3 regions of the Clostridium sp. FP1 genome follow, and region 3 is predicted to be linked to each of the others. Evidence: riboswitches for the same ligand, from Rfam matches in the RefSeq annotation. Region 3 holds a riboswitch; each other region holds the start of a gene.
What was found. A riboswitch is a leader RNA that binds a small molecule or an ion and turns the genes downstream of it on or off. The one in region 3 is predicted to bind thiamine pyrophosphate.

Region 1 (5,952 bases), 1.1 Mb from region 3:
TATATGGGACAGTCTTGAAGGTATGAAGCCATTTATAGATGCAACTGAAATAATTGTACATTAAGAGTGCTAAGACAATATAAAATTTTTGCAATTGCATAAAGTAAATTGATTAGAAAAACAGCCCTGTATAATGTATAGGAGCTGTTTTTCTTCTTTTAATTTCACAGATGAAACATATGCTTTATTTAGAAGAATTACTTCTAAGGAGTGAATGCTTTTTATAATTAACTTCCCAATTTTTAAGGAAATCATAGGCACAAACTTCACCAGAATCATATAAATCCATAATTTTTTTATTAGAAATATTAAAGTCTGTGGTTTTAATATCAAGAGTATTGATTTTTACAGTTCGTAGATAATCCATTTCTCTTATATGAATATCATCCTGTGCTTCTAACATAGTCTCAATAATTGAACTAGTGAAATTCAAAATATTTGTGATTTTATGTTCTCGGATTTCTTTGTTTCCTCCTAGCTTAAAACCAATGGTTGGCCACCTGGGGATGCCATTTACATCAAAAATCCAAACTGGGTAATTACTTAGAACCCCGCCATCAACAATGAAAGACTTTTTATTAGAATTTGCATCATTTAAATTTACAGGTTGAAAAAAATAGGGAATAGATATACTCATTCTAATTGCCAAACTTACTTCCAAATCATCAGGATTTATACCGTATTCAGCAATGTCTTCTGGCAATATTAGCATCTTCCCACGGCTAATATCCGTTGCTATAATATGAAGCTTGTATTTTCTTTTATACTTCTTATTATTTAAAAGAATCCCTTTTTCTTCTGGGATAATCAAGTCTCCAAAGGTTACTTTTTTTTCGTTTTTAAGCTGAAGTTTATTTAAAAGAGCTTCATCAATCCAGTTTTTCAAATAATCACCTTTAAAAATGCCTTTTTTAAATAGTAGATTGCAAGTATTAGATAATATAGGAATATTAAAATGACTTTTATCAGCAATTCTCTTGTAGTCAATTTGTATCATTAATTTTTTTATTTCTTCAGCGCAGTAACCCGCTGCAACTAGTGCAGCAACAATAGAACCAGCAGAGTTTCCTGAAATATTCTTCCACGCATACCCATTATCCTCAAATGTTTTTAAGGCACCTACAAGACCAATGCCTTTAACCCCACCACCTTCAAACACTACATCTGCAAATTTTCTCTTATTATAAATGTCCATATATAACACCCCTTTATGAGTAATATATGAACAAGTAGATTTCCATGACCTATATTATCGAAAATAAATTATATTTACACCCTTGTTTATGAAAAGAATATCATATATTATAATGATTTTATAAAAGAGGCAATCAATGAAAAATATAGAAGAATACACACCTTGTGAATTAGCTACATTAGCAACAGTAGTAGGGATTTTAATTGCTGAAAAGCTTAATGTTAATCAACAAAATGTAGTAGGAAATTTTTTAGTAGGTGTAGCACAGATCATTTTGATAATTGCAGCTCAAGCTCAAAATCTCCAAGCGCAGCAAAATACCCAATGTGGAGATAATGGGAAAAATGATACTAAGGGTAGCAATAAGGATTTGCAAAAACAAATAGACGAACTTAAAGAACATATCAAAAATTTTGAAAACAATATGAGCAATTAAGAAAAATCAATAATATCTTAAAATTCTTTGACATTAAAAGAAACTTAAGGTAATATGAATTTGTAAAGTAACTAAACATTAAAAATTAGGGGAGTCAATATTTTGTCTGAGAGGAAACATTTATGTTTCGACCCTTATAACCTGAATTGGGTAATGCCGGCGGAGGGAAAATATGATTTGCACTTAGTTTTAAATAAGACTTTATAACGGTGCAAAGTTATAGGATTAAAAAACCCTTCGTTCAATTAAGAGCTAAGGGTTTATTTTATTTTATTTTAATAATGCATCACCCTAGGTGATGACTAAGGAGGAATTTAAATGTCAGTTGTAAATGTAAGTCTTCAAGTTATACCAGTGGTGGCAGAGGAAAGAATCTACCCTGTGGTAGACAAGGTTATAGAGTATATTCAAGCTAGTGGAGTAAAATATGAGGTAGGACCAATGGAAACTACTATGGAGGGTGAACTAGATGAGCTTTTGGATATAGTAAAAATGGCTCAAGAAATTTGTGTAGAGCAAGGAGCGGCTAGAGTTGTTTCTATAGTAAAAATAGATTATAAAGCTGAAGGCGTGACTATGAATGAAAAAACATATAAATATAGAAAATAAACTCATTCCTGTATTTTTCCAATTAGTAATTCTTTTTATATGGCAGATAGCTATAGATAAGTGGAAGGTTCCACAGTACATATTGCCTTCACCAAAAGACATTATTATTACCTTAGTTAATATATTGCCTAGTATTACTAAACATATTTATGCAACATTATGTGAAGCCTTGATTGGATTCACAATATCAATTTTGCTCGCATTAATTTTAGCTATATTAATGGACAATGTAAAGCTTATCAAAAAATGCGTATATCCAATTTTAGTAGTATCTCAAACCATTCCTATTATTGCTTTAGCACCACTTTTTGTAATATGGTTTGGTTTTGGAACATTGCCTAAGATTATTGTGGTAGTACTAGTATGTTTTTTTCCTATAGTTATTAGTTTGATGGATGGTTTAGAATCAGTGGACATGGATATGATAAACCTTTTAAAGACCATGGGAGCTAGTAAGTTTAAAATTTTTACAATGGTAAAGCTACCAGCCTCTACTGTGAATTTTTTTTCAGGCCTTAGAATAGCTGCGACCTATAGCATTATGGGGGCAGTTATTGGAGAATGGCTAGGAGGAGATAAGGGCCTTGGGGTATATATGATTAGAGCTAAAAATTCATATGCCCTTGATAAAGTTTTTGCAGTAATTATAATTATTGTATTATTAAGCATGGGACTATTTGGGCTCTTGTATTTATTACAATATTTTTTTACTCCTTGGAGTAGAAATAAAGCAGATAAGAAAAACTAAACTTATATAATATTTTATTCTACTTGGAGGTAATAAAATGCTAAAGAAATCAATTTCATTATTATTAATAGCTTCAATGACTGCAGTTTTATTTGTAGGTTGTGGTACAAAAAAAGAAAGTGTAACTAAGGAAGAAACCTTAAAAAAGGTTACAGTTATTTTAGATTGGGTACCAAATACTAATCATACTGGATTATATGTAGCAAAAGACAATGGATATTTTAAAGAACAAGGACTTGATGTGGAGATCATCCAGCCTGCACAGGGAAGTACTTCAACTTTAATTGCTGCAGGTAAAGGAGATTTTGGTATAAGCTATCAAGAAGATGTAACTTATGCTAGAAGTGCTAAAGATCCACTTCCAATAAAGGCTATAGCTACAATAATTCAACACAACACTTCAGGATTTGCAGCACCTGTGGGGAAAAACATTAAGTCGCCCAAGGATTTTGAAGGTAAAACCTATGGTGGATGGGGATCTCCTTCCGAAACTGCAATATTAAAAGCCCTTATGAAAAAAGATAATGCGGATTTTTCAAAATTAAAGACAGTGGATGCAGGAGCAGAGGATTTCTTTGCTGTAACTAAGAAAAATATTGATTTTGAATGGATATTTTATGGATGGACAGGAATAGAAGCTAAGCTTAAAAATATTCCTATTGACTATATTGATATTGGAAAATTAAATAATGATTTAGACTATTATACTCCAGTAATTATAGCTAATGAAAATAAATTAAAAGAAAATCCAGAAATAGCAAAGAAATTTTTAAAAGCTGTTACAAAAGGATATGAATATTGTATGGAAAAACCTGAGGAAAGTGCTAAAATTTTATTGAAAAATGCACCAGAGACAGATAAAGCTCTTGCTATAGAGAGTCAAAAATATTTAAAGGGACAGTATAAAGCTGAAGCTAAAAGATGGGGTGAAATGAAAGAATCAGTTTGGAATAATTACACCAAATTTCTTTTAGACAGAAAGCTTATACAAAAAGATATGAAGGCAAGTGAGGCATTTACTAATGAGTACTTACCAAACTAGTAATGAAAAATTAAAGGTATCAAATATTAAAAAAACCTTTGGAAGTATGGATATAATAAATGATGTTTCCTTTTATGCCAGTGAAAATGAATTTATAAGTTTACTCGGACCAAGTGGCAGTGGTAAAAGTACTATTTTCAATATTATATCAGGTCTTTTACTTCAAGATTCAGGTGAAATTATAATTGACGGACGAGAATGCCATGGTAATATTGAAAAGGTAAGTTATATGCATCAAAAGGACTTGCTATTACCTTGGAAAAATATTGTGGACAATACTACACTTTCTCTTATAATAAAAGGGAAATCTAAAAAAGAGGCAAGGGCCGAGGTGCTTACTCATTTTAAAACTTTTGGACTCCAGGGCTTTGAATATAAATATCCATTTCAGCTTTCCGGAGGTATGAGGCAAAGAGCCGCATTACTTAGAACATATATGTCATCCTCGGATATTATGCTGCTAGATGAGCCTTTTGGTGCACTTGATGCAATTACTAGATCAAAGATGCACTATTGGCTAATAGACGTGATTAAAGAACTAAAAGCTACCATAATATTTATAACTCATGATATTGAGGAAGCAATATTTTTATCTGATAGAATATATGTATTATCAGATAAACCAGCAACTATAAAAAAAGAAATAATTGTTGATTTACCTAAAAATAGAACTGCGGATATAGTTACATCAGAAAAATTCAATGAAATAAAGAGAATTATTTTACAAACATTATAAGGAATCTTAAAAAACAACCCAATAAAACATCCACCTTAAAATAATTAAGTTGGGTGTTTTATCTTTATGTGCCTAAAAAAGGTATGAAAAATTAGTATTGTGATAAAATATAATATTAAGTCACATGGAGATAAATACTAAGTCAATATAAATCGCATTTTTGACTTGGTATTTATCTTCATGTTCCTAGCTACTGAATATTGGAGGAAAGAAATGAAAAAAGGAGCGCTAGAAAGAAATTTCATAAAACTAAAAAGTCAGTTTTCACAGATTAAAGAAATAGCAGTACACACTAAGTCAAATGCCTTGTGGGAACATGAAGCAGCGGTAAGAAAGAAATTAAAGGAACTAAAGGCGTTTAAGAGTGAAAATTTCAAAGACTATAAAAGGGTTTATGAAAATTATTCACAGTTACTGGAATATATATCAATAAGGCTTGTGGATGATTACAATAAGAAAAATAATACAAACTTTAATTTTGATATAATCTCAAAGAATAAGGGTGAAAGCTATTTAAAATCTGGAATTATAAGTGTATTAATAACTGAGCATATTCCTGAAATTATATCTAGTGAATTTGAACGTGTGTTTCCAACTAACCCTAAAGATGAATATGAGGGAACAAGGAAATTCAAGAGAAAATTTTATCTCCATTTAGGTGAAACTAATACGGGAAAAACCTATAATGCCATGATGCGGCTTAAAGAGTCAACAAGTGGAATTTATCTTTCTCCACTAAGAATATTAGCACTTGAGAACTTCGAAAGATTAAATAGCCAAGGCGTAAAATGTAACCTTGCAACTGGAGAAGAAGAAATAAATATTGAAGATGCTGCGCACATTTGCTGTACTATAGAAAAATTAGATATAAGGGAGGAGTATGAAGTTGGTATTATAGATGAAATTCAAATGATCGATAATGACCAAAGGGGAGCTGCTTGGACTAGAGCTGTTTTAGCATTAAAAAGTAAAGAGATACACATTTGCGGAGCAATAAATGCAAAGGATTTGCTTATAGAAATAATAGAGGATTGCGGAGAGGAGTACGAGATTATTGAGTACAAAAGAGATGTCCCTCTTGTAATGGAAGATAACTCTTTTGTATATAAGAGTATTCAAGAAGGCGATGCACTTGTTACATTTTCAAAGAAGAAAGTGTTAGAACTAGCTTATCATTACTCGAATT
Region 2 (5,952 bases), 330 kb from region 3:
CATTAATATCAGTTATAGTTTATGGTTTTATCATGGGCTTTGGTTTTGGAGGAGCTTTTACAACATTAACAATAATGGTGCAAGAGTCTGTAGGATATAGCAAAAGAGGCGCTGCCACAGCAGTAAATGCACTAGTACGTACATTAGGTCAAACTATAGGCGTAAGTATTTTTGGAATCATATTAAATACTAACATAGTTAGATACTTTAATAACTTAGGAATAGTGGGCATAGAACCAAATAATTTATATTCTCAGTCAACTTTGAATAGTGGAGTAAGTTTGAAGCAAATAAAATTATCTTTAAATTCAGGGCTTCATGTAGTATTTATAGCATTTATCATAATCGCGGTAGTTTCATTGATGCTTTCTTTTAAATTTGAGGCAAATTCAAAAAAAGTATTTTAGAATAAAAAGATTTATATTGATTCAAATACAAGTAAGTAATGTATTCAAAAGGGGGCATCCTTAAGGAGGGATTGCTCCTTTTGCCTAAAGTGAAGGTAAGACAGGTATCATTATAAAAGCTGTAGGCACGTGAAGCTTAATAATTGTCAGAATAATTCACCGATTATTCACAATGTTATTTAGTAATAACTATTGACAAGGTTCGGAAAGGGAAGTATACTAAAGTTACACAAAGAAGAAAGCTTTCAATTCAGAGTGTAAGGCAAAATATTAAAAAACAATAAAAAAATCTTAAAAAAGAAAGGGTGTGGCCCAAAAATTAATAATATTAAAAAACTATTTATTATAATTGAAAGTGGGGTGGTTACACCAAAGAAAACAATTTAAACTGGTTTGCATATTTAGAAAAGTATTTCAAAACTGTTGAATCAGCATGGACAAGCAACTTAATTCATAGGTAGTGGAAAAAATATCGATTAGGCCTATAAAAGATACTTTAGTCCATTGCTAAATATTAATAAAAAATAATTTAAAGTTACCCGTACCACATTAAACCTTAAGAGTTTAATAGCAACAATATTAGAAGCATTATTATTTATGAGCGGGAAATTAGTTAGGAGAGAATTATTGAAAGAACAATTTATTAGGAAATAGAAGCTAAGCCCATCGGGATTAATATATGGCAAATTAGCTTCTATTTTTTTGTCAATTTATAATGAAATTAAAATAAAGACTATAGTACTGTTCATAACAACAATAGCAAAGGAAACCATTTACATTGCAAAAAATCTAATAATCAGTTATACTTATTATATTAATAAATAATAAATGGCAAAGAATATGAGCCGCGTTATTATAAAGTGTTATGCTTTATTTTGATGTGGCTTTTAATATGTATTAAACTGTAAACGGTTAATATGACTATTTAAAAAAAGGAGTTTTTCACAATGGCTAAATATATAATGGCGTTAGATCAAGGGACAACAAGTTCAAGGTGTATTCTATTCGATAAGAAGGGACTTATTGTAACTTCCGCACAAAAAGAGTTTACTCAGATTTTTCCGAAAGAAGCCTGGGTAGAACATGATCCAATGGAAATTTGGTGGAGTCAAATTAGTGTTGCAACAGAAGCAATGGCTAAGGTTAATGCTACGGCGTCTGATATAGCAGCAATAGGTATTACAAACCAAAGAGAAACCACTGTGGTTTGGGATAGGCGAACTGGAGTTCCAGTATATAATGCAATTGTATGGCAATGTAGAAGGACGGCTGAAACTTGTGATGAACTAACAGAAAAAGGCTTTGATAAAGTAATTAGAGCTAAAACTGGATTGATTTTGGATGCTTATTTTTCTGGAACAAAAATAAAATGGATATTAGACAATGTAGAAGGCGCTAGAGAAAAAGCAGAACAAGGCAATTTATTATTTGGTAACATAGATACATGGTTAATTTGGAATTTAACAAAAGGAAAAACCTATGTAACAGACTATTCAAATGCTTCAAGAACATTACTATTCAATATTCATAAACTTACATGGGATGAAGAAATTTTGGAAACATTGAATATACCAAAATCAATGCTACCAGAGGTTAAACCTTCAAGTTGTGTTTATGGATATACAGATGCTTCCTTGTTTGGAGGAGAAATTCCTATTGCGGGCGCTGCTGGAGATCAACAAGCAGCCTTGTTTGGACAAACTTGTTACGCACCAGGAACAGCTAAAAACACATATGGTACAGGATGCTTCATGCTTATGAATACAGGAGAAAAGGCAATTGAATCCACACAAGGATTACTTACTACCATTGCTTGGGGAATAGATGGCAAAGTTGAGTATGCACTTGAGGGTAGTGTATTTATAGCTGGAGCTGCTATACAATGGTTAAGAGACGAGCTTCGTATGATTGACAATGCTGCTGATTGTGAGGAATATGCAAATGCAGTAGAAGACACAAATGGAGTATATGTGGTTCCTGCTTTTGTGGGGCTGGGAGCACCTTATTGGGATCCGTATGCAAGGGGGACAATAGTAGGGCTTACAAGAGGAGCGAAGAAAGAACATTTGATAAGAGCGACTCTGGAAGCACTTGCTTACCAAACACATGATGTTTTAAAAGCAATGCAAGAAGATTCTGGAATTACACTTACAGAACTTAAAGTAGATGGAGGAGCTTGCTCAAATAATTTCTTAATGCAGTTTCAATCTGATATTTTAAACGTTCAAGTAGACAGACCAGTAGTTACTGAAACTACTGCGCTAGGTGCGGCTTATCTTGCAGGACTTGCAGTAGGATATTGGAAGAGTAGAGAAGAAGTAGCAAAGCATTGGGCAATATCAAGAAGTTTTAAACCATCTATGACAGAGGAAAAAAGAAAAGAATTACTTCATGGATGGCATATAGCTGTTAAGAGATCAGGTATAAAACTTGAATAGGGTGGAATAAAAAATACCCACAAGAACTGTCATCGATTTTGACATTCTTGCGGGTATAAGAACCTTTTCCTTTTTTGATCTTTTGAATTCCTGTGCCTCTTCCAATTTCACTGGAATTAAATTTTCTTCTATTTAAATTCAGTTTGTTCATGTCAATTGTGAAGGACATACCTTGAATTAATTGCTTTTTAGATTTTTTCATTTAAATCTTCCTTTCATCTTTTATTTATTATATATTATGATAATTTCACATGAAATGCAATAGATTTTTGAAATTCAGCTGGATTTTTCTTGTAGTAATAAGCTACTAGGCATATCATTCAATATGGTTTAAGATTACAAAAAAAAATTAAGGCAGGATAATCCCGCCTTAACTTTTTTTATTTACTAGTACCTTTATTTGCTACTGATTGACTATTTAATTTTTTTGTCTCTTCTAATGTAGTACTATTAGTGCTACTACTCATATTATCCATGTTAGCCATGCTATTCATACCAGCACTATTACCTGAATTAGAAGCTGATTGGTTATTTAATTGTTTTGTTTCTTCTAAAGTAGTACCATTAGTGCTACTACTCATATTATCCATGTTAGACATACTACTCATAGCATTTGAAGCACCTATAGTACCTGAACTAGAAGCTGATTGATTATTTAATTGTTTTGTTTCTTCTAAACTAGCAGGATCAGAGCTCATATTCATACTATTCATAGCAGAGGCTGAAGCACCGCTATTACCTTTATTTGATACTGATTGGTTATTTAATTTTTTTGTTTGTTCTAAATTATTATTCATAAACATTCTCCTTCCAATATAAAAATTACACTGTACATATTCAGTGCTTATATAGTTTAACCATTTTCTTATAGAATATAGATGAAAAAATTAGTATGTATGTAATTTTTTAATTTTCATATGAAATTATCAAAAATAATAATTTGTCTATAATAATTTGTTATGTTATTATTAAGCGATGAAAGAAAATCACTAGACCTATGATTAGTTATTTTATTTCATATGTAACAGTTTATAAAAGTGAATAACCAAGCACAGGGGAGTTGGATAAGCCAACTGAGAGCAAGAACTGTAATTCTTTGACCCTAATAACCTGAACTGGATAATGCCAGCGTAGGAAGTTGTTTAATGGTGTATTATATATGTATATATTTTTATATAGCATGGTAATTTAAACACAAATCCTATGGGTTTGTGTTTTTTTGTTGTGAGTAAAAATAACTAATTGAAATAAAAATGTTTAAAATGTATAACAAATAGGAGGAAATTGAAATGAAAAAAGTTTTGACTATAGCGGGTTCTGACAGCTCAGGAGGAGCAGGAGTGCAAGCAGATTTAAAGAGTTTTAGTGCCAATGGGGTTTATGGAATGACCGTTATTACAGCAATAACGGCGCAGAATACCATGGGAGTTTTTGCAGTGCAAGATTTAGAAAAAGAAATTATTGTGGCACAAATTGATGCGATTTTTACAGATATAACTGTAGATGCAGTTAAAATTGGTATGGTGTCTGTGATTTCAACTATTGATGCCATAAGTGAAAAATTACAACAGTACAAACCTAAAAACATAGTACTGGATCCTGTAATGATTTCAAAAAGTGGTTATTCACTATTAAAGCCAGAGTCAAAAACCGCACTTATTAAGAATTTAATTCCATTAGCATCACTTATAACCCCTAATGTTCCAGAGGTCGTGGAAATTCTTGGCGAAGTACATTCAGAGATTACAAGTATTGAAACAGTGGAAGATATGGAAAGGGCAGCAAAAGAAATATACAAGTTAGGCTGTAAAAGTGTGCTTTTAAAGGGAGGCCATATAGAGGGAGATGCCATAGATGTATTTTATGATGGGAAGGAAATTACACATTTTAAATCCGAAAGAATCTCTACAAAAAACACTCATGGAACGGGATGTACGCTGTCTTCTGCTATAGCTGCAAATTTAGCGTTGGGTTTTAGTATGAAAGACGCAATAAAAAATTCAAAAGAATACATAACTACTGCTATAAAGCATTCCTTAGATATTGGATATGGAGTTGGACCTACTAATCACTTTTATGAATTATATAAGAAAGCAGGTATAGCAAATGATTAAGGATAGTGAAAAACTAGGATTTTGGACCTTTTTATTTTTATGGTTTGGAGCTGCGGTTTCTGTTGCTGAAATTCTTACGGGAGGATTCATTGCACCCTTAGGATTTAAAATAGGAGTGGTAGTAATTTTACTAGGACACTTGATTGGCACAGGAATATTGATGCTAGGTGGTATAATCGGTACTAGAGAAAAAGTGCCAGCCATAACTTCTACCGGTATTTCTTTTGGAGTATATGGTACATATTTATTTTCTATTTTAAATATACTTCAGTTAATTGGTTGGACGGCAGTTATGATAAAGGTAGCAGCCAGTTCTGTAAACTTAATAACACAAAGTTTATGGAGCTTCAATAATGTTTTAGTATGCATAGTGCTTATTGGAATACTTACAATATTGTGGCTTAGTTTTGGTAATGCAGGTATGAAAAAATTAAATACTACAGCCGTATTTTTGCTTTTTATACTTACTTTGGTTCTAGGATCAATTATTTTAAGGGATAAAACATTATATGCAAAGGCGAGTAGTTCAGGGATATCCTTTGGTGGAGCATTAGAACTCAGTATAATTATGCCGCTTTCTTGGTTACCTTTAATTGCAGATTACACTAGATTTGCAAAAAGTGAAAAGGGAGGAGCCTATGGAAGTTTTATAGGTTATTTTTTAGGAAGTTCATGGATGTTTATTATAGGCCTAGGAGCTGCTATAGTTTCAAATAATTCAGACCCTTCAGCTATTATGCTTGCTGTAAATTTAGGAATTACTGCTTTAGGCATAGTGGTACTTTCCACAGTAACCACTACATTTTTAGATGTGTATTCAGCAGGAGTTTCTTTTTTAAATATTATGCCAAAGCTCAGTGAAAAAAAAGTTGGTATTGTTATGGCTATTATTGGTACCTTAGTGGCTGTAATACTTCCTATAGAAAATTACCAAAGCTTTTTATATGCTATAGGGTCAGTATTTGCACCCTTATTTGCAATTTTAATTACTGA
Region 3 (5,952 bases):
TCCGTGACAAGTGGCACTAAATTTTCTCACTTATAGAAGCAGGAGACTTTCCTTCTGAAATGTCGTTAAAAATTTAAAATTAAAGAATTTTACAAAGATTCCGATAATTAATGCAGGTACTAAATATCAAATATTCTAACAAGAGGTGATTATATGAATAAATCTATCTTATTTGTAGATGATGAGAAGCCTATTTTAAAAGCTATTAGGCGAATGTTTCTAGGTAGCCAGTATACCGTGTTTTACGCTGAAAGTGGCGCAGAAGCTTTAGATATATTAAGTAAAAATACTATAGTTCTAATTGTTTCAGATCTAAAAATGCCTGAGATGGATGGATATGCACTTTTAAGTAAAGTCATGTTACTGTATCCTTCAACTATTAGGGTAATATTAAGTGGTTATGCTGAAGAGAATTTGATATTTAGCGCTATAAAAAATAACTTGGCAAGAGCCTATTTTTTAAAACCTTGGGAGGATGAAACGTTTAAAATAGCTATCAATGAAATTTTTAAGACCCAGGAACTATTAAAAAATGAAAATTTATTAGATATTGTAAACTCCTTCGATACCTTACCTACTTTGCCTGGATTATATATAAATTTGAATAAGCTTATAGCTAGAGATGCTGATATAGAAGAGATTTCATCAACTATACAAGAGGATCCTGCTATTTCAAGTAAAATACTGCAGGTAGCTAATTGTGCCTATTTTGGAGCAAAAACAGGAGCAGTTAAGAAAGCAATTATGAATTTAGGCTTGGTAAACATTAAAAATATAATTCTGACGTCAGAAATTTTTAATTTAGTTCCTACTAAATTAAAAGAAAAAGAATTACTTTGGGCCCATTCTAGTCTGACAAATCAAATCATGGTTAAAATATACAAAAATTTACTCAAAAAAAAATTACTAGATAAAGATGCATCAGCAGGTCTTATGCACGATATAGGAAAAATTATTCTCTTTAAAAATTTCCCTATAGAATACGAGAATGTACTTAATGATATTACTAAAAGGAAGATACCATTTAGTCAAGCTGAGAAGGAACGCTTAGGCGTATCTCATGAAGAAATTGGTGCATATCTTTTAAACTGGTGGGGTATCCCTGATTCTATTGTAGAATCAGCCTTATACCATCATAACCCTTTAAATGCCAGTAAGATAAATCTTGAACTAACTTGCACTATTCATATTGCTGATTACTATTCACTCAAATTGTTAAATTTAGAAAATTACTCAATTTTAGATGATAATGCTTTTAATTGTTTGAATATTAAAAAATCAGAGTTTGAAGAATTTATTGAAGATATTAAGAATGAGGTGGACATGAATGGAGTATAACAATGTACTTTTCGTAGATGATGAAGTAAACGTATTAAGCTCAATTAAAAGAGCCGTTATAACTGAAGTTGGAACAGGAACTATTTTTACAATTAAACTTCCTTTAACAAAAATAAATGATGTAATCGAAGAAAACTAACTAACATATGAAATAAAACAAAGGTGCCACCCACGTGGCATCTGTAAAATAATAAGCTACAAAAAAACCTTTACAGAATAATATTTCAGTACTATAATGAACACAAAGTAATATTTTGGTTATTGTTCACATGAAAAATAAATATAATTAACTAGGGGTGCCAATTTGGCTGAGAAGGTTTATATTAACCTAACTCTCTGAACCTGATGTAGCTAAAACTACCGTAGGAAAGTTATTTGCGATGATTATTATAATTAGTCTTTATAGTATTTCCTTGTAAAAAGCTTTACCATATGGTAAAGCTTTTTTTAGTTTATATTTAAAATTTAATAATTAGTCATTTCCATAAAATAACAAGTGATTACCACTAGTTATTTTATGGAAATGCCTAAAGCAAGGGGAGCTTACTTGTCACATGAAAAATGTGCCTTCATAAGCTGAGAAAGAGATGTTATCTCTGACCCTCATAACCTGATTTGGGTAATTCCAACGTAGGGAGCGGATTTGTATTTTTATTGCAAGCTCTCTATGGGCTTGTATTTTTTATTTCCATAATATTCTTTTTAGGAGGTAAATCATGATTATAAATGGCACTGAAATGATCTTTGAAAATGGCATAACTATAACTACCCTACTTACTCATTTAAATCTATCTTCCGAAAAAGTAGTTATAGAAGTAAATTATGAAATCATACCAAAAGAAAACTATGAAAACCATAAACTTTATAAGGCAGATATCATTGAAGTAGTAAGCTTTGTGGGAGGTGGTTAAAATGGATAATATCAACATGATACCTGTGGATAATATTTCTGAAAAACTTAAAAATGCTGTAGTTGGTATTGCTGGACTTGGTGGTCTAGGTTCAAATGTGGCAGTATCTTTAACAAGAATAGGTATAGGCAAACTTGTACTTATTGATTTTGATAAAGTGGATAAAAGCAATTTAAATAGGCAGCAATACTTTTTAAGGCATATTGGAATGTATAAAACTGAAGCCTTAAAAGAAGTATTGAATGATATTAATCCTGATATAGAGCTTGAAAGCACAAATATATTTGTGGATGAAACTAATATAGAACAATTATTTAAGGATGTAGATATCATAGTTGAAGCCTTTGATAATTCTCAAAGTAAAGCTACATTAGTTAATACTACTTTGCTTAAAATGCCTGATAAACCTATAGTGGCTGGCTCTGGTATGGCAGGATATTTTTCAAGTAACTCAATAAAAACAAGAAAAATACGAAATAATTTTTATCTAGCTGGTGATGAATTCTCTGATATTGATCTAGGCTACACGCCTTTTGCACCTAGAGTAAATATAGTAGCAAATCACCAAGCTAACATGGTACTTAGACTTATTTTAGGGGAAAATGATGTTTAAATTTATTTTATATAAAGGGAGTGTATATTATGGACAATCTAATAATCGCTGGTGTAGAGCTTAAAAGCAGACTATTAATAGGTACAGGTAAGTTCAGTAATAATGCTATGGTACCCAAAGTTATTGAAATTTGTGGTACTGAAATAGTTACTATGGCAATTAGAAGAGTTAACTTATCATCGAAAGAAGAAAATATTTTAGAGTACATACCTAAAAATTGTATATTGTTACCTAATACTTCTGGCGCTAGAAATGCAGAAGAAGCAGTTAGAATAGCTCACCTTGCAAAAGCCATGGGCTGTGGTAACTGGATTAAAATTGAAGTTATATCAGATAACAAATATCTATTACCTGATAACTATGAAACCATAAACGCAACTGAAATTCTTTCAAGAGAAGGCTTTGTAGTACTTCCCTATATGAGTCCTGATTTAATGAGTGCAAAAAGATTAGTTGAAGCCGGCGCCGCTGCGGTGATGCCTCTTGGTTCTCCAATAGGAACTAACCGTGGAATAAGAACTAAGGAATTAATACAAATACTAATAGACGAAATATCTCTTCCGATAATCGTTGATGCCGGTATAGGAAGACCCTCTGAGGCAGCTGAAGCAATGGAAATGGGAGCTGCTGCAGTACTTGTTAATACTGCTATAGCAACCTCAAATAATCCAGTGCAAATGGCTGAAGCCTTTTCACTTGCAGTAAAAGCTGGAAGACTTGCGTATATTTCAAAGCTTGGCTCTGAAAATAGTTTAGCTGTAGCATCTTCTCCTCTAACTGGCTTTTTACATGAAGGTGATAAATAATGAGTTTTTATGATTGTTATACTGAGCATAAGAATATTGACTTTGAGGATTTTTTTAAACAAATAAAAGATGAAGATATTTTAAATATTCTTAACAACGATAAGATTTCAAAACAGGATTTTTTAGCACTACTTTCGCCAACTGCCGAAAAACATATGGAAAAGATAGCACAAAAGGCTCATCAATTATCACTGCAGCATTTTGGAAAAACAATTTTGCTATTTACCCCCTTATATATATCAAATTATTGTGTTAATAAATGTGCCTACTGTAGCTATAATGTGGAAAATAAAATAAAAAGAAAAACCTTAACTATGAAAGAAATTGAACAAGAAGCAAAGGCTATTGCGTCTTCGGGGCTTAAACACATTCTTGTACTAACCGGTGAAAGTAGCACTGAAGCTCCTGTATCTTATATAGTTGATGCCGTGAAAATTTTAAAGAAATACTTTGATTCAATTTCAATAGAAATATATCCCTTAACTACAGATGAATATATGAAAGTTGTTGAAGCTGGCGTAGATGGTCTAACCGTCTTTCAAGAAACTTATGATGAGTGTATTTATGACAAAGTCCATATCAAAGGCCCAAAGAAAGATTACAAGTTTAGATTAGATGCACCTGAAAGAGGCTGCAAAGCCAAAATTAGAAGCATTAATATCGGCGCACTGCTAGGTCTTGCTGATTGGAGAAAAGAATCTTTTTTTGCAGCACTACATGCAGAATATCTTCAAAATAAATATGCGGAGATGGAAGTTAGTATTTCCACCCCTAGAATAAGACCTCATGTAGGAAGTTTTAATGATCTATGTTTTGTAGAAGATAAAAATTTACTTCAAATAATTCTTGCTTTTAGAATCTTTCTTCCTCGTGTAGGTATAACACTTTCTACAAGAGAAACCCAGAGCTTTAGAGATAATTTAATTCCCCTGGGAATAACTAAAATGTCTGCTGGTGTATCTACAGAAGTTGGAGGCCATACATCATCATCCTCCTCTGGTGAGAGTCAATTTGAAATAAGTGATGATCGAACTGTTGAAGAAGTTAAGCAAGCAATACTTGCTAAAAACTATCAACCTATTTTTAAGGATTGGATGGCACTTTAAATTCATCATTAAAAGGTGCATGAAATATACTGAGTATTAAAAAAAACTAAATAATAAAGGAGATTTTAAAATGATATATACAACTCAAATGGATGCTGCAAGAAAAGGCTTTACTACAAAGGAAATGGAAATAGTGGCTAAAAAGGAAAATATGGATGTAGAACTTTTAAAAAAGCTTATGTCACAAGGTAAAATTGTTATACCTGCCAATAAGAATCACAAATCCCTAGACCCAGAAGGCGTTGGAGAAGGCTTAAAAACAAAAATAAATGTAAATTTAGGTATATCAAAGGATTGCTATGATATTGATGAAGAAATGAAAAAAGTACAACTAGCTTTAGACATGAAAGCTGAGGCTATAATGGACTTAAGCTCCTTTGGAAAAACCAAAGAATTTAGACAAAGACTTGTTACATGCTCTTCTGCTATGATTGGTACTGTTCCAATATATGATGCTGTAGGTTTTTATGATAAAGAATTAAAGGACATTACTGCAAAGGAATTTTTAGATGTTGTAGAAAAGCATGCAAAGGATGGTGTTGATTTTGTAACTATTCACGCAGGTATAAACCGTGAAACTGCTAATGTATTTAAAAGAAATAAACGCCTTATGAACATTGTTTCAAGAGGTGGTTCCCTTCTTTATGCATGGATGGAACTTAACAATAAGGAAAATCCTTTTTACGAATATTTCGATGAGTTATTAGATATATGTGAAAAATATGATTTAACCTTAAGTCTAGGAGATGCATGCAGACCAGGCTGTCTAAGTGATTCTACTGATGCTTGTCAAATCAAAGAATTAATGACACTGGGAGAACTTGCCCTAAGAGCTTGGGCTAGAAATGTACAAGTTATTATAGAAGGACCAGGTCATATGGCATTAAATGAAATTAAAGCAAATATGCTCCTTGAAAGGAAACTTTGTCACGGTGCTCCCTTTTATGTACTCGGACCTATAGTTACAGATATAGCACCAGGCTACGACCACATAACAAGTGCCATCGGCGGAGCATTAGCTGCAAGTTGTGGAGCTGATTTCTTATGTTACGTAACTCCAGCTGAGCATCTAAGATTACCAATGCTTGAAGATGTTAAAGAAGGTATCATCGCTGCAAAAATAGCTGCTCACGCTGGTGACATAGCTAAAAATATTCCAGGTGCTCGCGACTGGGATA

Region 1: another riboswitch for thiamine pyrophosphate. It lies ahead of G9F70_RS12490 (MTH1187 family thiamine-binding protein); the one in region 3 lies ahead of thiS (sulfur carrier protein ThiS).
Region 2: another riboswitch for thiamine pyrophosphate. It lies ahead of thiD (bifunctional hydroxymethylpyrimidine kinase/phosphomethylpyrimidine kinase); the one in region 3 lies ahead of thiS (sulfur carrier protein ThiS).

What each region holds. Positions count from the first base shown of each region.
Region 1 is NZ_JAAMNJ020000001.1:2,607,939-2,613,890, forward strand. It holds gene G9F70_RS12475 (S8 family serine peptidase) at 1-64, shown strand, start outside; gene G9F70_RS12480 (patatin-like phospholipase family protein) at 185-1,195, opposite strand; gene G9F70_RS12485 (hypothetical protein) at 1,332-1,631, shown strand; TPP riboswitch at 1,709-1,816, shown strand; gene G9F70_RS12490 (MTH1187 family thiamine-binding protein) at 1,950-2,240, shown strand; gene G9F70_RS12495 (ABC transporter permease) at 2,212-2,988, shown strand; gene G9F70_RS12500 (ABC transporter substrate-binding protein) at 3,026-4,030, shown strand; gene G9F70_RS12505 (ABC transporter ATP-binding protein) at 4,011-4,766, shown strand; gene G9F70_RS12510 (helicase-related protein) at 4,980-5,952, shown strand, end outside.
Region 2 is NZ_JAAMNJ020000001.1:1,841,763-1,847,714, forward strand. It holds gene G9F70_RS08910 (MDR family MFS transporter) at 1-407, shown strand, start outside; gene glpK (glycerol kinase GlpK) at 1,355-2,845, shown strand; gene G9F70_RS08920 (hypothetical protein) at 2,817-3,047, opposite strand; gene G9F70_RS08925 (hypothetical protein) at 3,226-3,642, opposite strand; TPP riboswitch at 3,889-4,000, shown strand; gene thiD (bifunctional hydroxymethylpyrimidine kinase/phosphomethylpyrimidine kinase) at 4,135-4,959, shown strand; gene cytX (putative hydroxymethylpyrimidine transporter CytX) at 4,952-5,952, shown strand, end outside.
Region 3 is NZ_JAAMNJ020000001.1:1,508,612-1,514,563, reverse strand. It holds gene G9F70_RS07375 (HDOD domain-containing protein) at 154-1,338, shown strand; gene G9F70_RS07370 (hypothetical protein) at 1,328-1,477, shown strand; TPP riboswitch at 1,621-1,724, shown strand; TPP riboswitch at 1,864-1,994, shown strand; gene thiS (sulfur carrier protein ThiS) at 2,055-2,249, shown strand; gene thiF (sulfur carrier protein ThiS adenylyltransferase ThiF) at 2,251-2,862, shown strand; gene G9F70_RS07355 (thiazole synthase) at 2,892-3,668, shown strand; gene thiH (2-iminoacetate synthase ThiH) at 3,668-4,774, shown strand; gene thiC (phosphomethylpyrimidine synthase ThiC) at 4,845-5,952, shown strand, end outside.